One region of the Sphingomonas sp. Leaf257 genome, then DNA from elsewhere that is predicted to be linked to it. Evidence: riboswitches for the same ligand, from Rfam matches in the RefSeq annotation. Region 1 holds a riboswitch; the other holds the start of a gene.

The links. Region 1 has a riboswitch for cobalamin ahead of cobW (cobalamin biosynthesis protein CobW). Riboswitches for the same ligand answer to the same signal wherever they lie in the genome.
Region 2: linked by a shared signal. The riboswitch ahead of ASF14_RS04935 (TonB-dependent receptor) and the one ahead of cobW (cobalamin biosynthesis protein CobW) in region 1 are both predicted to bind cobalamin.

What each region holds. Positions count from the first base shown of each region.
Region 1 covers NZ_LMMH01000008.1:50,364-60,786, reverse strand. Annotated here, with positions in the region: gene ASF14_RS06935 (hypothetical protein) at 417-665, opposite strand; gene ASF14_RS06930 (septal ring lytic transglycosylase RlpA family protein) at 753-1,328, opposite strand; cobalamin riboswitch at 1,429-1,630, shown strand; gene ASF14_RS06925 (HoxN/HupN/NixA family nickel/cobalt transporter) at 1,803-2,858, shown strand; cobalamin riboswitch at 2,884-3,083, shown strand; gene cobW (cobalamin biosynthesis protein CobW) at 3,265-4,302, shown strand; gene cobN (cobaltochelatase subunit CobN) at 4,307-7,690, shown strand; gene ASF14_RS06910 (cobalamin biosynthesis protein CobG) at 7,687-8,808, shown strand; gene ASF14_RS06905 (precorrin-8X methylmutase) at 8,808-9,437, shown strand; gene cobI (precorrin-2 C(20)-methyltransferase) at 9,434-10,159, shown strand; gene cobJ (precorrin-3B C(17)-methyltransferase) at 10,156-10,423, shown strand, end outside.
Region 2 covers NZ_LMMH01000003.1:216,150-226,572, forward strand. Annotated here, with positions in the region: gene pepN (aminopeptidase N) at 1-1,585, shown strand, start outside; gene ASF14_RS04915 (alpha/beta hydrolase) at 1,712-2,638, opposite strand; gene ASF14_RS04920 (tRNA-binding protein) at 2,828-3,187, opposite strand; gene ASF14_RS04925 (glutathione S-transferase family protein) at 3,174-3,845, opposite strand; gene ASF14_RS04930 (PepSY domain-containing protein) at 3,932-5,320, opposite strand; gene ASF14_RS04935 (TonB-dependent receptor) at 5,343-7,472, opposite strand; cobalamin riboswitch at 7,687-7,906, opposite strand; gene ASF14_RS04940 (hypothetical protein) at 7,995-8,312, shown strand; gene ASF14_RS20620 (entericidin A/B family lipoprotein) at 8,401-8,547, opposite strand; gene ASF14_RS04945 (hypothetical protein) at 8,606-8,788, opposite strand; gene ASF14_RS04950 (CsbD family protein) at 8,785-9,039, opposite strand; gene ASF14_RS04955 (hypothetical protein) at 9,068-9,388, opposite strand; gene ASF14_RS04960 (alpha/beta hydrolase-fold protein) at 9,713-10,423, shown strand, end outside.

The DNA of each region.
Region 1 (10,423 bases):
TCTGCTTTCACCGTGGAGTGAAGCGCGGGAGGTTTGGCTTCACGGCGGACCAAAGCGATCCAAGCTAAATGGCGGCTATTAGGTGGGAGGCGGACGTTGTACATGCCGGCTGCCGTGTTGCACAGGGCCATGCATGAGAAGATCAATCCCGCTCGTCGTCGGCCTCATGCTCCCGTTAAGCGCGTGTTTGAACAATCAGACCATTGATGAAGAGATCGCCAGTAAGTGCGGCATCTCTGTCAGCGAGTATCAGCGAGCAGAAGCCAGCTTGGACACGGGTCACGATGGGATGGCGATCCATGCTGGCCACTGCCGTCTAACCCGGACTTCTAAGGGTGTGATCGAAGGGACGGTCGGCGACGGCTCGTGATGGGATCGTGGCTGCCAATTTCCGCGCCAGGGCGTTAGATGCCTTTTCACTTTAGCCGCTCAACGTCAGTGGCTTCGCTCCCCATGTGACGCACGAACGCCCCGCGTAGATCGTCCAGATGGCTTTGCCACTTTGCTCGATCATCGTTGGGATCGATTCCATCGGCTGCGAAGAGCCAGCCAGCAAATTGATCGGCTGTGACTTCTCCGCTCTCGGGCAGTAAGTCGGTGACATGCAGAGGCTGGCCATCAACTACCGAGCCGCACCAGCCCTTCTCCACACAGACTTCGTGCATTAGGGCTTCTAGCGCGGTTCGATCGGTCATGTGTGGAGTATAACAGCGCTCGTTCGCTGTGTCCGCTATGGGCGAAAGCCGCAGCCTCTACCGAACTACAATCCCCGCCGCCGCGATTTGCGACAGCAAATTCGCTCGTACCGCATCCGAAACCGGAGGCAAAGGCCGCGCCGCCTTGCCGTGGCGCAGGCGTTCGCGGTCCTTTTCGTCCGGCTCGACCCGGCGCACCCGCACCGCCGCCTTGCCGACCGCGCGCAGGCCGAGTTGTTCGGCGGCGCCGCGCGACAGGTCGATGATCCGCGACGATCCCGCGAACGGCCCGCGATCGTTGACCCGCACGATGATCCGCCGCCCGGTATCCAGCGCCGTCACTTCGACATAGCTGGGCAGGGGCAGGGTGGTGTGCGCCGCCGTCGCCCAGCCGGGACGGAAACGTTCGCCGTTGGCGGTGCGCTTGCCCGATTCTCCGCCATACCAGCTGGCATAGCCGAGCATGTCATAGGTCGTGTCCTCGGCGGGCACATAGGTGATGCCCCGCACCGTATAGGGCTTGCCGATCCGCACCGGGAAATCGCTGACCGGCCGGTAATTGCCACCCGAACAGGCCGCGACCAGGCAGGCCGCTGCCGGTGTCCATCGGCGCATCGCTTTCCAAACCACCATGGCCTGTCGATTAGGCCTACGGCGCGGCGGGATAAAGCCGTTTGCGTGTCCGTTCGGCGCAGACTATCCCCGTGCTGACCGGCAGCGGCTTTCAGCCACGCCGCCGGACTATCGCATCGGTGCCCCTCGGGGCTTCAAACGGGAATATGGTGCAAATCCATAGCTGTCCCTGCAACTGTAAGCGGTGAGCGCGTGATGCCGGTTCCTGCAACAGGGAACAGCCACTGGAGCCATCCGGGAAGGCCGCATTGCCGACGCTTCGACCCGCGAGCCAGGAGACCTGCCGATGCGAGTCGCTCTTGCCGCGATCCAGGGGATGGTCATGGCCAGGATATATTGTATCATGCGAGCGACGCCATAGGGCGAACCTGAATCGGAACCCGACCCGCCGTGCGCCCGTCGAAGGTGGGGGACGACCGCGACAGCGGAAGGTCGGCCTGAGTCGCAACGGCGCCGTTAAGGCATGATCCGCCCATGTCCGAAGTTTCCGCCCGACCATCGTTGAAGCGCCGCGTCACCCTGCTGATGGGCGCGCTGATCGTCGTGAATATCGCCGTCTGGGGCTGGGCGCTGAGCGTCTTTGCGGGCAACAGCCTGATGCTGGGCACGGCTTTGCTCGCCTATAGCCTGGGGCTGCGCCACGCGGTCGATGCCGATCACATCGCCGCCATCGACAATGTCACGCGTAAATTGATGCAGGACGGCCAGCGGCCGATCGCGGTCGGCCTGTGGTTCGCGCTCGGCCATTCCGCCATCGTCCTGATCGCGGCGACCACCGTGGCGCTGGCCGCCAGTACCCTGTCCGACTTCGAGGCGTTCGGCCAGAGCGGCGGGACCATCGCCACCATCGTCTCGGCGAGTTTCCTGTTCGCCATCGCGATCATGAACCTGATCATCCTGCGCGATGTCTGGACCCGCTTCCGCCGTGTCGCGCGGGGCGAGCCGATGGCGGAGGCCGATGCCGACATGATGTTTTCGGGGCAGGGACCTTTGTCGCGTCTGTTCCGGCCGCTGTTCCGGCTGATCCGGCGCAGCTGGCACATGGCGCCTTTGGGGTTCCTGTTCGGGCTGGGCTTCGACACCGCGACCGAGGTGGCGATCCTCGGCCTGTCGGGTTCGCACGCGGCGGACGGGGTGTCGCTGGCGACGATCCTGGTGTTCCCGGTGCTGTTCGCGGTCGGCATGGCGTTGATCGACACGGCGGATGGGCTGGTGATGCTGGGTGCCTATGAGTGGGCGTTCGTCCATCCGCTGCGCAAGCTCTACTACAACATGACGATCACTCTGGTTTCGGCGCTGGTCGCGCTGGTGATCGGCGGCATCCAGGCGACCGCCTTGCTCGCCGAGCGGTTCGGCTGGACGGCGGGGCCGTTCCGCTATGCGGGCGCGCTCGCCGAGCATTTCAACGTGCTGGGTTTCGCCATCGTCGGGCTGTTCGTGATCTGCTGGGGCGCGAGCTTCCTCCTCTATCGCTGGCGCGGGTTCGCGGCGATGGAGGCGCGAATTGCCAAGCCCGGCGCGGCGGGATAAATGCCGCTGATCGGAGGGTGATAAGCCGTCCGAAGATCGCGCCGGTGCCCGCAAGGGCTTTAAACGGGAATGGGGTGCAAATCCCCGGCTGTCCCTGCAACTGTAAGCGGTGAGCGAGCGATGCTGGTGCTCCTATGAGGGCACGGCCACTGGAGTGATCCGGGAAGGCGCATCCTTTTGCTTCGACCCGCGAGCCAGGAGACCTGCCGGCGTCATGGTCGCTCTTGCCTGGACCCAGGGGGTGGTCGGGGCACGGTTCTCCGTCGGGGAGCGACGAAGCCATGCGGCCGGGGCCGCATCGGTCGCCGGTTCAGCGGGGTGGACGCATGTCGCGCGCCCGTCCGTCACCGCTCCGGCGATCGGCCCCGCGTCCGCGCTCGCTCGTCCGGCGCGTCGGAGAATTACCATGCGTGACCTTTCCAAGGTCCCCGTCACCATCGTCACCGGCTTTCTGGGCGCGGGCAAAACCACGCTTATCAGCCATCTGATCCGCAATGCAGGCGGCCGTCGCCTGGCGGTGGTGGTCAACGAATTCGGCACTTTGGGCGTCGACGGCGACATCCTGCAATCCTGCGCCATACCCGACTGCCCGGCGGAAAATATCGTCGAGCTGGCCAATGGCTGCATCTGCTGCACCGTCGCCGACGACTTCATCCCGACGGTCGAGAAGCTGCTGGCGATGGAGCCGCGCCCCGATCACATCCTGATCGAGACGTCAGGACTGGCACTGCCCAAGCCGCTGTTGAAGGCCTTCGACTGGCCGGCCATCCGCTCGCGCATCACGGTCGACGGTGTGGTGGCGCTGGCCGATGCGGAGGCCGTCGCGGCGGGCCGCTTCGCCCCCGATCTCGACGCGGTGGAGGCGCAGCGCGCCGCCGACCCCAGCCTCGACCATGAAACGCCACTGTCGGAAGTGTTCGAGGACCAGCTGGCCTGCGCCGATATCGTCCTGCTGACCAAGGCGGACCTCGCCGGGCCGGAGGGTGTCGCCAAGGCGCGCGCGATCATCGCCGCAGAAGCGCCGCGCCCGCTGCCGATGGTCGAGGCGGTCGACGGCATCGTCTCCGCCGAGATCGTGCTGGGCCTGGAAGCCGCCGCCGAGGACGACATCGCCGCGCGCCCCTCGCATCATGACGGCGCGGACGATCACGAGCATGACGATTTCGACAGCATTTCGGTAATGCTGGGCGAGGTGGAGAGCCCCGAGGCGATCGCCGCGCGGATCGTGACGCTGGCCGAGCAGCAGGACATCCTGCGCGTGAAGGGCTATGCGGCGGTCGCGGGCAAGCCGATGCGGCTGCTGATCCAGTCGGTCGGCCGCCGGGTGCGCACCAGCTATGACCGCCCCTGGGGCGCGGGCGAGCCGCGCGGCACGCAACTGGTCGTCATCGCCGAGCATGACCGCATCGACCGGCCTTCGATCGAGGCCGTGCTGAAGGGCTGAACACGTGCATCTCGTCTTTCGCGAGAGCCATGGGCTGGAGGAACAGGCCGTTCCACAGGATCTGGGGCAGCGCCCCGGTGACGTGGTCGTGCTGTCCTTCTCCGACAGCGACCTCAGCGCCTTTGCGGCGGGCTGGCGGGCCGGGGGATTCCCCTGGTCGCTGCGGCTCGCCAATCTGGCGGCCTTGGTCCATCCGCTGTCGGTGGACACCTATGTCGAGCAGACGTTGGTGTATGCGAAGGCGATCCTGATCCGGTTGATCGGCGGTGCGGCCTATTGGGAATACGGCCTGCGCGAGGTTGAGCGGCTGGCACGCGAGCGGGGTATCGCGCTGGCGGTGCTGGCAGCGGACGGGCGGGAGGACCGGCGGCTGATGGCGGCGTCGACCGTGGGGGAGGCGGTGGTGCGGCGGTTGACCGCGCTGTGCGATGCGGGCGGGGCGGATGCGGCTGCTCTGGCTTTGCGCGAAATCGTAGCGTTGTCGCCTGCGGCCCTTGCCCCTCCCCAACCCCTCCCCCTGCCGGGAGAGGGGCTTTTGCTCGGCACGACTGCCCCGAGCACGCCCCTCCCGCAGGCGGGAGGGGATGGGGGAGGGCCGTCTCCACAAGTGACGTCGCTCGTGGCCTTGCCCCTCCCCAACCCCTCCCCCTGCCGAGATAGGGGCTTTCAACTGGCCCCCCTCGGAGGTTGGTCCCCGAACGGCCCGGCCTGCCCAGCCGCCACCCTGCTGACCACAACTCGCCCCCGCATCCTCATCACCTTCTACCGCGCCTATCTCGCCGCCGCCGACCTCGAACCCATCGCCGCCCTCCACGCCGCCCTGGCCGAACGCGGCTTCGACCCCGTCGCCCTGTTCATCCCCTCGCTGAAGGCCGAGGGCGCAGGCCCCTGGGTCGCGCGCTGGGTCAAGGCTCTCACCCCCGCCGCGATCCTCAACGCCACCGCCTTCTCGGCACGCGGCGAGGATGACGCCACCCCACTCGACGGCGCGGGCGTGCCGGTGTTCCAGGTCGCGCTCGCCACCAGCGACCGGGCGGGCTGGGAGGGCGCCGCGCGCGGCCTGTCGCCCGCCGACCTCGCCATGCATGTCGTCCTGCCCGAAATCGACGGACGCCTGTTCGCGGGTGTGGTCAGCTTCAAGCAGCCGGGAGAGCGCGACCCCGACTTCGATATCGCGCTGCGCCTCCACCGCGCCGAGCCCGAGCGGATCGCGGCGGTGGCGGACAAGGTGGCGGGCTGGGCGAGGCTGGCGATGACCCCGGCGGCGGAACGGCGGCTGGCCATCCTGCTGTCGACCTATCCGGGCAAGGACTGGCAGGCCGCCCATGCGGTCGGGCTGGACGGCTTCGCCTCGACGGCGGCGATCCTCGCCGATCTGCGCGAGGCGGGTTATGATGTGGAACCGCAGGCCGATCTGCCCGCCGCGCTGCTCGGCAACCGGATCGCCTGGCCCGTCGCCGCCTATCGCGAGGCGATGGCCGCTCTTCCCGAAAGTCTGCGCGCCGACCTTGCCGAAAGCTGGGGCGCGGCGGAAGAAGACCCGCTGGTCGAGGGCGACCAGTTCCAATTCCCCGCCCTCATGCTCGGCAAGGCGATCGTCGCGCTCCAGCCCGAGCGCGGACGACGCGAGGCTCGGGCGGACGAGTATCACGACCTCTCGCGCTGCCCGCGCCATTCCTATGTCGCCTTCTATCTTTGGCTGCGTGCGCAGGGGATCGATGCGCTGGTCCATGTCGGCGCGCATGGCACGCTGGAGTGGCTGCCCGGCAAGGCGGTCGCGCTGTCCGGCGCCTGTTGGCCCGAGGCGCTGACCCGCGACTGGCCGGTCCTCTATCCCTTCATCGTCAACGATCCGGGCGAGGCGGCGCAGGCCAAGCGGCGGCTGGGCGCGGTGACGATCGGCCATGTCCCCCCGGCGCTGGTCCAGGCGGAGACCGGCGCGGGGCTGGGGCGGCTGGAGGCGCTGCTCGACGAATATGCCAATGCCGATGGCCTCGACCCCGCCCGCCGCGATCGGCTGCGCGAGAGCATTGCGGAGGAGGCGGATAGCGTCGGTCTGGGCAAGACGCTGGGATTGGCGGGGGCGGAGGATCCGTTGGCGCGGATCGACGCATTCGTCTGCGACGTGAAGGACAGCCAGTTCGGCAAGGGGCTGCACGTCTTCGGTCGTGGTGAGCAGGGCGTGGCGGAGCGGGCGGGGTTGCTCGCCGGGCTGGATGGAAAGCGCGTTTCGGCGGGGCCTTCGGGTTCGCCCTATCGCGGGCGTGCCGATGTGCTGCCCACGGGGCGCAACCTTTACGCCATCGACCCGCGCGCGGTGCCGAGCCGGGCCGCGCATCTTCAGGGCGTCAAGCTCGCCGAGGAGCTGATCCGCCGCCATATGCAGGAGGAGGGCGATCACCTGCGCACCCTGATCGTCGACCTTTGGGGATCGGCGACGATGCGCACGGCGGGCGAGGAATTCGCCATGGCGCTGCACCTAATCGGGGTCGAGCCGGTCTGGGACCACCGCTCCGAGCGGGTGACGGGGTTCGAGGTGATGCCGCTGATGCGCTTCGACCGGCCGCGCGTCGATGTGACGTTGCGCGTCTCGGGGCTGTTCCGCGACGCCTTTCCGCATCTGGTCGCGCTGTTCGGGCAGGCGGTGCGCGCGCTCGGCCAGCGGGACGAAACGGTCGAATGGAATCCGTTTCTCGGACAGGCGACACCGCACGTCTACGGCCCGGCGCCGGGACGCTATGGCATCGGGCTGGACCCGAATGCGGGCTATGACGAAGCGGCGCGGATCGAGGCGGGGCAGAGCTGGCTCGCCGCTTCGGCGACCGCGCTCGACGATGGCGACCGGCGCGATGCGGAGGGGATCGCGGCGCGGGTGGCGGCGGCGCAGGCGTTCGTCCATCTCCACGACCTGCCCGAAAGCGATTTGCTGCTCGCCGCCGATTATGCCGCGCATCAGGCGGGTTTCGCGGCGGCGCGCGTGGCTTTGGGGGAGGGCGCGGCCTCGCTCTATCATCTCGACACCCGCAACCCCGCCAGCCCCAAGGCGCGGACGCTGGCCGAGGAGATCGCACGCACCGTCCATGCCCGCGCCGCCAACCCGCGCTGGGTCGAGGGGATGATGGTGCATGGTTTCCGGGGTGCGGCGGAGATCGCCGCGACGCTCGACCATCTGGGCAGCTTTGCGCATCTGGCGGAGGCGGTGCCTGCCGCGCTGATCGACCTGTATTGGGATGCGACCTTGGCGCAGGATGCCGTGCGCGACTTCATGGCACAGGCGAACCCGGCGGCATTGAAGGCGATGGAGGCGCGCTTTGCGGCGCTTCATGCCGCGGGGCTGTGGCGGACGCGGCGCAATTCGGTGCTCGCGATGCTGGACGGCGCGGCATGAGCGGTTTCGTGGTCAAGGGCTGGTGCCCCGACGCGTTCCGGCCGATGATGGCGGGCGACGGGCTGCTCGTTCGCGTTCGTCCGCCGCTGGGACGGTTGACGGCGGAACAAGCCGAAGGGTTGTGCGCGGGCGCGATCCGCCACGGCAATGGCCAGATCGACCTGACGGTGCGTGCGAACCTGCAAATCCGGGGTGTGACCGAGGCCGGCTGGCCCACGCTGTTGGCGGAGTTGCAGGCGTTGGGGCTGGTCGATCCCGATCCGGTGTCGGAGGGGCGGGGGGCGATCCTGATCAACCCGGATTGGCGTGAGGGCGACGATAGTCATGCCATCGCCAGCGAATTGCGGGCGCGGCTTGCCGAACTGCCCGAACTGCCGGGCAAGGTGGGCTTTATCATCGATGCGGGACCCTCGCCGATAGTAACGGACGCGCCCGGGGATTTCCGTATCGAGAGGACGGCGACTGGCACCCTGGCGCTGCGTGGGGATGGGCGGTCGAGCGGTGTCGCCGTGACGCGGTCCAACGCGGTCGACGCCCTGATTCGGCTGGCGCACTGGTTCAGCGAAAGCGGCGGCTGCACGGCCGGGCGAATGGCGCGTCACAAGGTGGCCCTGCCCGACTGGGCCGAAGGCGACGCCGTACCCGCATCCGGTAAACCGATGCAGCCGGGCGTGCATCCGATCGGAGCGGTTTATGGGCTGCCCTTCGGCCGGATCGACGCCGCATCACTGGCGGCGTTCGTTCGTTCGCATGGTTGCGCCCTTCGCCTCACCCCTTGGCGGCTGCTGATCGCGGAAGGCGTTACCCCGGCCCCAGCCGCCGACATGCTGCTGGCCGATAGTCCGATCCTGCATGTCGACGCCTGTGTCGGCGCGCCCGCCTGTCCGCAGGCGAGTGTCGAAACGCGTGGGTTGGCTACCCGGCTCGCACCGCTGATCGACGGCCACCTGCACGTCTCGGGTTGCGCGAAGGGCTGCGCGCGGGCACGGACAGCGGACTGGGTGCTGACCGGGCGGGAGGGGGCTTTCGATCTGGCCAGACATGCCCGCGCCGGGGCCGCGCCCCTTCACACCGGATTGACGCCCGAGCGGGCGGTCGCGCTTCTCGGAGCCTGTTGATGCCGTACACTTACGAAACCGATGGCGCGGCGATCTATCGCCAGTCCTTCGCCATCATCCGCGCCGAGGCGGAGCTGGCGCGCTTCGATGCGGAGGAAGAGCCGGTCGCGGTGCGCATGATCCATGCCGCCGGGCTGGTCGAGCTGGCGCCGTCGATCCATTTCTCAGCCGGTTTCGCGGTGGCGGGGCGGCAGGCGCTTGCGAACGGCACGGCGATCCTGTGCGACGCGCATATGGTCAGCGAGGGGGTTACGCGCGCGCGGTTGCCTGCCGACAATCCGGTGATCTGTACGCTGCGCGACCCTGCCGTGCCCGCGCTGGCCAGAGAGATGGGCACGACCCGTTCCGCCGCCGCGCTGGAGCTGTGGCGCCCGCATCTGGCAGGCGCGCTGGTGGCGATCGGCAATGCGCCGACCGCGCTCTTCCATCTGCTGACCATGCTGGAAGACCCCGACTGCCCACGCCCCGCGGCGATCATCGGCTGTCCGGTCGGCTTCGTCGGCGCGATGGAGTCGAAGGACGCGCTCTGGGAGGCGCAGCCTGTCCCGTGCGCCATCGTGAAGGGCCGCCCCGGCGGCAGCGCGATCACGGTGGCGGCGATCAACGCGCTGGCGAGCCGCGCCGAATGACGGGAACCGTTCACGGCGTGGGCCTGGGGCCGGGCGCGGCGGACCTGATGAGCGTGCGCGCCGACCGGCTGGTGCGCGGGGCGCGGCATGTCGCCTATTTCCGCAAGGCCGGACGGCGCGGCCATGCGCGCACCATCGTCGACGGGATGCTCCGCGACGACGTGATCGAATATCCGATGGACTATCCGGTCACGACCGAGATCCTGTTCACCGATCCGCGCTACAATGAATGCCTGTCGGCCTTTTACGCGGAGTGCACCGCGCATATCCTCTCACTGGTGCAGGGCGGCGAGGATGTGGTGGTGCTGTGCGAGGGTGACCCGTTCTTCTACGGCTCGTTTATGCACCTGCACAGCCGGTTGAAGGACCACGCCCCCGTTGCGGTCGTGCCCGGCATCACCGGCATGTCGGGCGCCTGGACCGCCAGCGGCGCGCCGATCACCTGGGGCGACGATGTGCTGACCATCGCGATGGCGACCCTGCCCGAGCCGGAGCTGACCCGCCGCATCGCCGAGACTGACGCGCTGGTCGTGATGAAGATCGGCCGCCACTTGCCCAAGCTGCGCCGCGCGATCGCGGCGGCGGGGCGGACCGAGCAGGCCTGGCTGGTCGAACATGCCGCCCAGGCCGGAGAGCGCGTGCGCCGACTGGCAGAGGTGGAGGATACTCCCGCCCCCTATTTCTCGATCGCGCTGATCCACGGACAGGGGCGGCGGCCATGAGCGGCTGGCTGATCGTCGTCGGACTGGGGCCGGGCGCGGAGGCGATGGTCACGCCCGAGGTGTCGGCGGCGCTCGCCGAGGCGACCGATGTCGTCGGCTATATCCCTTACGTCGCGCGCGTGCCCGAGCGGCCCGGCCTGACCCGTCATGCTAGCGACAACCGGGTCGAGCGAGACCGTGCGCTCCATGCGCTGGAGATGGCGGAGGCGGGCTGCCGCGTCGTCGTCGTATCCTCGGGCGATCCGGGGGTGTTCGCGATGGCGG
Region 2 (10,423 bases), on a different contig from region 1:
CGCCGACCAGGGATCGGCCGCGGTCAAGCGGATCGAGGATGTGCGCGGCCTGCGCGCCAGCCAGTTCCCGGAGGATTCCGGCCCGCTCGCGCATCCGGTGCGCCCGGAAAGCTATATCGAGATCAGCAATTTCTACACGGCGACCATCTATAACAAGGGCGCCGAGCTGATCCGCATGATGGCGACCATGTTGGGGCCGGTGAAGTTCCGCGCCGCCACCGACCTGTATTTCCACCGCTTCGACGGCACGGCCGCCACCTGCGAGGATTTCGTCGCCTGCATGGAGGAAGCGGGCGGCATCGATCTGTCGCAATTCCGCCTCTGGTATTCTCAGGCGGGCACGCCGCGTGTCTCGGCGGGCCTGTCCCACGAACCCGGCGGGGGCCGCGCCGAGCTGCGCCTCGCCCAGCATGTCCCCGCCACGCCGGGGCAGACCATGAAGCAGCCGATGCTGCTGCCGCTCAAGGTCCGTTTGTTCGGCGCGGAGACCGGCCGGCCGCTGACCGACGAGACGCTGGTCCTGCTCGACCAGGTGGCCGAGACGATCGTGTTCGAGGCCATCACCGAGCGTCCCGTCCTGTCGATCAATCGCGGCTTTTCCGCCCCCATCGTGGTCGAGAGCGACCGGACGGCCGAGGACCTGGCCTTCCTGTCGGCGCATGACGACGATCCCTTCGCCCGGTACGAGGCGATGCAGCAGCTGATGCTCGACACGCTGGTCGCGGGCACGATCCATGGCGAGATGAAGGGCCAGGCGGTGATCGACGCCGTCACCCGTACGCTGGAGGCCGAGGGGCTGGAAACCGCCTTCCTCGCCGAGGCGGTGCTGTTGCCGTCGGAGAATTTCATCGGCGACCAGCTCGCCACCGTCGACCCGGACGCGATCCATGCCGCGCGCGAGGCGCTGCGCACGCAACTGGGCCAGGCGCTGCTGCCGACCTGGCGGCGGCTTTATGCCGAGCTGGCGCAGGGTTCTTACGTCTATTCGCCCGAGGCCAAGGGGCGGCGGCGCCTGCGTAATGTCGCGCTCGGCTATATCGCGGCCAGCGGTGCGGAAGACGCCGCCGCGCTGGCCTTCGCGCAGTTCGAGGCGGCCGACAATATGACCGACCGGCAGGCGGCGCTGACCACGCTGGTCAATTCCGACGCGCCCGAGCGCGAAGAGGCGCTGGCGCGTTTCCATGCGCGCTATGCCGGTAACGGGCTGGTCCTCGACAAATGGTTCCAGACCCAGGCGCTGTCGTCCCGCAGCGACACCGGCGCGGTGGTCGAGCGGCTGGTCCGGCATCCCGACTTCACGCTCGCCAACCCCAATCGGGCACGGGCGGTGCTGGGGGCGTTCGGGGTGAACCAGCGCGCGTTCAACGCCGCCGACGGTTCGGGCTATCGCTTCCTGTCCGAGCAGTTGATCGCGCTCGACCGGCTCAACCCGCAGACCGCCGCCAAGCTGCTGCCGCCGCTCGGCCGCTGGCGCCGGTTCGACGCCAAGCGCTCGGCCCTGATGCGCGCCGAGCTGGTGCGGATCGTCGAGACGCCGGGCCTGTCGAAGGATCTGTTCGAGCAGGCGTCCAAGAGCATCGATTGATCCTCCCCGGCACGGGGAGGGGGACCGCCCGCAGGGCGGTGGAGGGGGCTTTCCTCGTAGGAACGTCCTTGCGGCACTCCCCCTCCACCATGCTGCGCATGGTCCCCCTCCCCTTTCAGGGGAGGATTATTCGGCCTTCAAAAACCCTTCCATCACGATCCAGCGATAAAAGGCGTCGAACCAGCCGGTGCTGGTCGTCTTCTTCGGATACATGCCAAAGCCGTGGCCGCCCTGGCCGTAGAGATGGAACTCGACCGGCTTCTTCGCGGCCATCCACTGGTCGATCAGACCGAAGCCTTTGCCCGCGAACAGCGGATCGTCGGCGGCGATCGCGGCGAACATCGGCGGCGCGTCGGCGGGCACCGTCATCGGCTGGAGCGGGCCATAGATGTCGCCGATAAAGGCGGGCTTGGCCTGTCCGTCGAGGACGGTCGCGACGGTCAGCATCGCACCCGCCGAAAAGCCGACCATGCCGATGCGGGTCGGATCGACCTTCCACTCGCCCGCCCGCTGGCGGACCAGTGCGAAGGCGGCGCGGGAATCGGCGATCTGGGGCGCAAGGCCCTTCAACGCCTCCTCCGGGTTCGGCCGCGCGGCGGGGCGCGCTACGCTGGAGAACATTGCGGCCATCGACTTTTCGAACTCGCCCATATCCGCAGGTGTCTGGTTCAGCCGATATTTCAGGACGAACGCCGCGATACCGCGATCGGCCAGCGCCTTGGCCACGTCCCAGCCTTCATTCTGCATCGACAGGGTACGGAAACCGCCGCCGGGCGCGACGATGACGGCGGCACCGGTCGCCTTGGCGGGATCGGGCAGGAAGGGAGTGAGCGTCGCCTCCGTCACGTTGCGGGCAAACACGCTGTTATACTGGCTGTGCCAGCTTTCCTTTTTCTTCGCACCCGGCAACGGTCCGGTGTTCAGCGGAATGGCGGTCGGCTGTGCGGGTATGGCGATCGGGGCCATCTTGTCGGCCTGCGCCATGGCGGGTGCCGCCACCGAGAGCGTTAGCAAAGCGGCCAGCGCATGGCCGGCCCAGCGTTTGGACTTCATATCCCCTCCTATCCTCCGTGGGTTATGTCCCTACGGTCGGACGGGGATGGTACGCTTCGCGGCGTAGGGCGCAAGGGGTAATGTTAAGGCTAACAAGGAAGCGTGGCCTTCGACTTCGCTCAGCCTGAACGGCTTTTGTTTCCCCAACCTCCGTTCAGCCTGAGCGAAGTCGAAGGCCAAGGAAAACCCTCAGAACAACCGCCCCCCATTGGGTACAGGCAAATCCGGCGCGATCAGCACCACCTGCCCCTCCGCATCGGGAAAGCCCAGGGTCAACACCTCGGACATCATCGGCCCGATCTGGCGCGGCGGAAAATTGACCACCGCCGCCACCTGCCGCCCCACCAGGGTCTCCGGCGTATAATGCCGCGTGATCTGCGCCGAGGAGCGCTTTACGCCGATCACATCGCCGAAATCGATGGTCAGCTTGATGGCGGGCTTGCGCGCTTCGGGGAAAGGTTCGGCGGCGATGACGGTGCCGACACGGATGTCGACCGCCAGGAAATCCTCGATCCCGATACGGGTGGCGGGGGCGTCAGAAGTCGACATTGTCGTAATGCGACGGCGGGGTGACCATTTCCATCCGCTCGGACAGCAGCGGGCGGAAGGAGGGGCGGCTCTTCAGCCCGCGATACCAACGCGCGGTCTGTTCATGCCCCTTCCAGTCGATGCCGCCCAGATAATCGGCGACCGAAATCTGCGCCGCCGCCGCCAGATCGGCGAGACTCATCGTCGCCCCGCCCAACCAGTTGCGATGGTCGAGCAGATAATCGGTATAGTCGAGATGGCCGACCGCCGCCTTCATCGCCTCGCGCAGGCCCTTGGCATCGGGGCTTCCGGTGCGTGCGACGCGCTTGACCATACGTTCGTGGAGCAAGGGGCCGGTCACGTCCTGATAGAAATGCGTGTCGAACCACGTCACCAGCCGCCGGATCTCGGCGCGGCCGACGGCGGTGCCGTTGATCATTGCCGACTTCTCGACCGTTTCCTCGAAAAACTCGCTGATCGCCATCGAGTCGACCAGCAGCACGCCGCGTTCCTCGTCGACCATCACCGGGGTCTGCCCGGCGGGGTTCATGTCGAGAAACTCGTCGCGCCGCTGCCACGGCGACTCGCGCACCAACTCGTATCCGACGCCCTTCTCACCCAGCAACAGCCGGACCTTGCGGGAAAAGGGACAGAGCGGGAATTGGTAGAGTTGCCACATGCCGCCCACTTAAGCGGGCGGGACGCACGACGCCAACCCCGATGGCGCGCTTTTCACCCTTTCCCACGCGCAGGGCGGCGCTTTCATCATTTTCCGCGCGCCGGGCGACGCAGGCGCCGCTGCCCAAGCACGACCCCGCTGATCGACAGGACCAGGCCGGCCAGCGACCAGAGCCACATCCAGCCGGTCCAGACCCAGTAATGCGCCGTCAACCAAGGCCAATCCCAGGTGTGGAGCAGCGTATAGACCCAGCGATAGGCGCGCCGCGTGCCGTCCTGCCGCTCGACCAGCGCGCCGCTGACGGGATCGATATAGAGCCAGGTCGCCGCCGCATCGTCGAACCGCAACCGCCAGAGCGGCAGCCGTGTTGCGTCGGTCCAATAGAAGTCGGGTCGCGCCAGCCACTCGCGCGCCACCCGCCGTCCGCCGGGCACCAGCATCGCCGCGCGCAACGGATCGACGGCCCGGGCGGGGGTCAGCGTCGCCTGCTCCAGCCAGTGCGGATGCGGCGACGCGCGATCGATCGCGATCCGCGCGAACCCCGCGTCCCCGCTCCACTCGACGGTGCGCGCATCCGGTGCGATCCGGGCCAGCCGGTTCAGGTCGCGCGGCCGCCCCGCCCGCCCGGCATAGGCCCGCATCGCCGCCACAGGCGCCTCGCCCCCGGCAAAGGCGTGCCCCGGATCGACCGACAGCCAGCCGCTGACGATCCAGGTCGTCAGCATCGCAGCCCCCGCCAGCCCGCTGACATGGTGCCAGAGCATCCAGCCGCGATAGGGCGTCATCCGCCCACCCCGATAGCGCCGCCGCCCCACCCGCAGTCGCAATATGCCGATCCACAGGCCGGTCAGTGCGACCGCGATGCACGGGCCCGCCACCCACATCACCGCCTGCCGCCAAGTCTCCCGGTCGCGACGCAACACGGTCGGGTAGATCCAGTGCGGCACCGAGCCCAGCCAGTTCCAGAACCGCTGGCCCCGCGTCGTCCGCTGCACCGGCTGGCCGGTCAGGCCGGAGATATAGAGTTCGGTCCCAGCCGCATCGGCCAGCGCGACCTTCCACAAAGGGCGATGCCGGTCGAAGCCGTTCGCCACCGTCCATTGGTCGTCCACGATCCGCTCGACCTGGCGAACCGGCCCCGCAAACCGGGTGGCGACGCGTGCGGCGAGTGCGGCATCGACGGGAGCGACCGCTCCGCCGTCCCCTGACAGGATGCGGGTGTCGCCATCGCGGCTCTCGATCCGCCAGACCGGTGCGGCGTCGCGCATCTCCAGCGTGATCCGCCGGGCGTCGGGCGCCACGGGCGCTCGGACGACCCGCTCCCAGTCGATCGGTTGCGCGCCCTTCCAGCTCTCCGCCGGTTTGAGCGACGGATAGGGCACATAGAGCATCACCAGCCCGCTGGCGAACCACATGGCGAAGAACAGGCAGGTGACGATCCCGACCCAGCGATGGGTGAGGAAGGCGAGCCGCAAGCCCGCCTTCCCCCAGGACCGGTCAGAATCCCGCACGGACGCCGATGTCCAGCGCGCGCGGGCGACCCAATATCCATTGCTGGTCGCCGTACGCCGTCACCGCATAGGGTTTGTCGAACAGGTTATAGACACGGACATCGACCGCCAGATGCGGCGTCAGCGCATAGGACAAGGTCGTGTCCACCGTCGCATAGCCGGGGATGCGGAACGCCTCCCCATTGTCCGAAAAACGCCGCCCGACATAACGCAGCCCGGCGCGCGCCTGCAGCTTCGCCGAAGCATCCCAGCGCAGCCAGAGATTGGCCAGAGCCTCGGGCACGTTCGGCGGGGTGCGGCCGCTATAATCCACGCCGCCGGAGCGAAAATCGTCGAACCGCGCATCAAGCAGCGTGCCGTTTGCGTCGATCCCGAAGCCCTGCGGCAGATCGAGCGTCACCGCCGCCTCGACGCCCTGCGACGATCGCTGCCCGACCTGCTCGACGGGGCTCGCCAGCGTGCGCTGGGCGAGAAGCCCGGTCTTGACGATGCGATAGGCCGCCAGCGTGGCGGTGCCATGTCCGTTCGCGAACAGCCACTTGGCCCCCGCTTCGACCTGGTTTCCGCGCGCGTTGCTATACTGCACCTGCCCGGTCGATACGGTGGTCAGGGTGCCCAACGGATCGACGCCGGTGGCATATTGCGCATAGAGCGACAGGGTCGGCACCGGTTGATAGACCAGCCCCGCGCGCCACGTCGCGTTGCGGAACGTCTTTTCCAGCACGAAGCGATCCGGCGTGGCGACGGTCCAGCGACGGACATTGTCCACCTCGTAACGGACGCCGCCGACCACCGACCATTTCGGGCCGAGCGTCACCCGATCTTCGGCAAACACCGCCAGCGCGGTGGTGCGGGTGCGGTAGCGCGGGGCGATTCCCTGCGTATCGAGGAAACGGCCGGGATCGAAGGCGAAGGGATCGACCGCATCGACCTGCTCGACCGAGCCGAAGTCGTTCTCATGGGTGAAGCGGACCAGATTGGCGTCCACCCCGACGACCAGCGCGTTGGCGATGCCCGGCGCGAGTCCCGTGCGCCACGTCACGCTGGCTTGATCGCCCCATTGGGTCAGGTCGTGGCGGATGCCGTAATTGCTGCTTCGGCGGATCGTGGCCGGAATGCCCGTCGATCCGTCCGCGCACGCGCCGCTCGCACCGACCCAGCAATAATTCTCCAGGTTACGCCAGAAACGGTCGCTGGTCAGGACATAAGCGATGTTGGACAGACTGACCGCATTGCTCGGCGTCCAGTCGACCCGGATCGAGGCGCGGTCGTCGCGGAACCGCATCCGCCCGTCGCCGACATTATAGTTGCGGTCCCGCACCCGAAGGTCGAGCCGCCCGTCGATCAGCGGGGTGCCGAAATAGGTCATGGGCCGCTGGTCGCCATGATCGCCGCGCACCGTCACCGCCAGTGTGGAGGACGGCGTCCAGCGCAGCGTCCCCGACAGCGCAACACTGTCCGAACGCCCCCGATCGACATAGCCGTCCGACCGGCGATAGCTGGCATCCACGCGGTAGCCGAGCGTCGGGGTCAGCGGCCCGCCCAGCCCGGCGGCGGCGCGGAAACTGTCCTGCCCGCCATAGCCGATCTCGGCCTGGCCATGGGTCTGGGCGGTGGGCGCACGCATCACGACATTGACCGCGCCGCCCAGCGCGCCCTGCCCGTAAAGGACCGAGGCAGGGCCGCCCAGCACATCGATCCGCTCCACCATCCAGGGATCGGTCGGAAAGGTGATCGTCCCCGCCGCCGGGAACAACCGCACGCCGTCGACCAGTTGCAGCACCGATCCCTGCCCCGAAAAGCCGCGCGCGGCCAGCGCGGTGCCGCCATTTCCGGGATTGGCGACGCTCGACAGGCCGGGCGCACGCGTCTCCGCCTCGACGATCGACACATCGCCGCGCGCGCGGATCGTACCGCCATCGAGCGAGGCGATGCTGGCGGGCGTCTCCAGCGGTGTCAGGCCCAGGCGGCTGCCGGTCGCATTGGGTGTGTCGAGCGCCTGTTTCTCCCGCGTGCCGATCACCAGCACGGTGGCGTCACCCCCCTGCTCCTCGGCCTTTTGCGCCCTTGCCTGCGCCGCCCCCAGCAGAAGCGCCGCGCCACTCCACAGGACCATAGGAGCCTGTCCGAATATGTTACGATATATCATTTCAAAGCCCATAGCGTCTTGTCGCGAACAAGCCGAGGCCTTGCCGCCCGATTTCGGGCAGCCAGGTGCCCTGCGTGCGGCACGCCGTTTTCCGCATTCCACAGGGCCACCCATGCGCCTCCGCCACTTATGGCGTCGCTCGTCGGAACAGACCTAGCCTCGACCATCCCCTGGACCGGGCATGAGCGACCTGACGCCGGCAGGTCTCCTGGCTCACGGGTCGTCGCGGACGGATGCGCCTTCCCAGGTTGCCCCAGTGGCTGGATCGCGCCCATGGCCGATCCGTGCATCGCCGCTCACCGCTTACAGTTGCAGGGACAGCCGCGGATTCGGAGCCAGGCCCCTCACCGTGTTCCCTTTTAATCTCCCTTGTCGGGAGAACCGGCGCGATCATATCGCCGGATCATTCCGGCCCCGTATCGCTACGCGGCGGCGATGGAGGGCGTCAAGCGGGATGAGGTCGCGGCGTCCTTGCGCTATGGCGGCGGCATGGCACGCAGGAACCGTTATCTGATCGCGACGATGCCCGATGGCTATGTGAAGACGATCGGCCCGACATCGCAGCCCTTCACCCATTATTGGCGGATCGTCGCCGATCTGGGCGGGGGCAGGACAGAAGTCTTCTGGGGCCATGCCAAGTCGCGCAAGGCGGCGATGGCGAACGATGCCGCCATGGCGGAAGCGGTGCGGCAGCGCGGCTGGGTCGGGTATCGCTTCGAGGTCGTCGAACTGGTCGAGGCGGATGCGCCACCCGAAACCATGAAGAAACCCTCCCCCGGTAGGGGAGGTGGCAGGGCGAAGGCCTGACGGAGGGGTGTCACCCTCTCGAGAGCAGGACACCCCTCCCCCATCCTGCAGATGGTCCTCCCCCCTGCAGGGGAGGAATGGTCGGAATTTACCTCTTGGGCTTGTCCTGGCCCGAGGCGTCGGACACCGCCGCACCGGCCGAACGCAGGTCGCGGCCCGCGCCGTTCACGGTGTTGCAGGCCGACAGGGTCAGGACGGCGAATAGGGTAGCACCCAGAGCGATCTTCTTGGTCATGACGATCTCCTCGAAAAGGGGGTGCGGCGGGCCCGGTACGCCGGCCCGCCGCGGGTACTCAGCGCAGACGACGGCGGCCGGCCGCCGTTGCGCCAAAGGCGTAGGCACCGGCGCCGACCAGCAGCGCGAGCACCAGGAGGAACGAGGTGTTGGCACCGGCCCCGGCGGCAGCGGCGGCCTGCTTGGCCTTGGCGACCGCTTCGTTCTTGGTCTGAACGAATTCGGCCTTGGCCTGATTCACCTGGGCCTGGGCGCGACGCGCGGCCGCGACCGACCCCGCTCGCGTGCTTCCTCGATCAGGCTGGGGGTGGCATCCGCCACCTCGCCCGCGACCGACTGGTCACGACCGAACAGATGCTCGGCGCTGCCGGCGACCTGATCGGTGACGCCTTCCACCTTCCAGTCGCGGCTGTCGACCGCATCGCCGATCGTCTTTTCCACCTTGCCACCGAAATGGCGCGCATTGCCGTGCAGTTCATGCGTGCTCATCATTCGTTTCCGAAAATGCAAGGAAAGGGCGTCAGGGAGCCACGCCGCAGGTGGCGGCGGCCTTGCCGACTTCCAGTGCGATCTTCGGGTCCTTGATCTCGCCCGCGACCCGGATCAGATCGCCTGCGGTCAGCTGGCCGGGATTGGGATCGTCACGGCGATAGGCCGCGGCGGCATTGCCCAATTGTTGCAGTTGCCCCAGCGACAGGTTGCGTTCCAGCCGCTGGCCGACACAGGTCGAACGCTGGCTGTCCAGGCCATAGCGCTCCAGCCCGGTGGCGATCCGCGTCGAGGGCGGGGTGCACGCCACCGCGACGAGCGCGATGCCGATACTTGCGAGGATTTTGGCCACCCGGTTGCTCCCATGCGACCGGCGGCGAAATGCGACCGATCTGGCCGGGTACAACTTATGATAATTTAAGCCGTTCCTGGTATTTTTTGCGGGAATGGTTGGTAGTCTTCTACCAGTTTCGAGCCGCTGGTCGGCATATGCGCCGGGATGCCAGCACCATCACGCCATTGATGAACGCGGCAGCACCGCAAAGGATTTCATCGACAAGCCTCTGTCTTAACGACGTTTTTTGCCAAACCGCCTTGTGTGATCCGGCCATAAACGGCACCTTCCCCTCTCCGATATGGTCGAAATGAACCAACGGATGACGAGGGAGGATGATCGATGAAGATCCTGTTGGCGGCCGCCTTAACGGTGACGATGGCCGCGTCCATGGCCCCTGCTCAGACCACGCCCCAGACCGCCCCACCGGCGGTGATCGAGGATTTCCGCCCCTCGTCGCTCAACCAGCCTGGCCAGTCCTATCCGCAGGTCAATTCGCAGGGCTATGCCCGTTTCCGCATCACCGCCCCCGATGCCAAGGCGGTGAAGGTCAGCCTGGGTCTGGGCGGACGCGGCGGCACCGTCCTGACCAAAGGCCCCGACGGCAGTTGGACGGGAACGTCGGAAGGCCCGCTCGACGAGGGATTTCATTATTACCATCTGACGGTCGATGGCGGCACCTTCAACGATCCGGGGACGCTGAACTTCTATGGCTCGACCCGCTGGGAAAGCGGCATTGAGATTCCGGCGCATGACGCGGATTTCTATGCGCTGAAGGATGTGCCGCATGGCCGGGTCGAACAGATTCTGTTCCCGTCGCCCAGCACCGGCACGTCGCGACGCGCCTTTATCTACACCCCGCCCGGCTATGACCGGAACACGCGCGATCGTTATCCGGTGCTGTATCTTCAGCATGGTTGGGGCGAGGACGAAACCGCCTGGTCCAACCAGGGCCATGCCAACCTCATCATGGACAATCTAATCGCGGCCGGAAAGACGCGGCCGTTCCTGATCGTCATGACCTATGGCATGACCAACACCATTCGCCCCGGC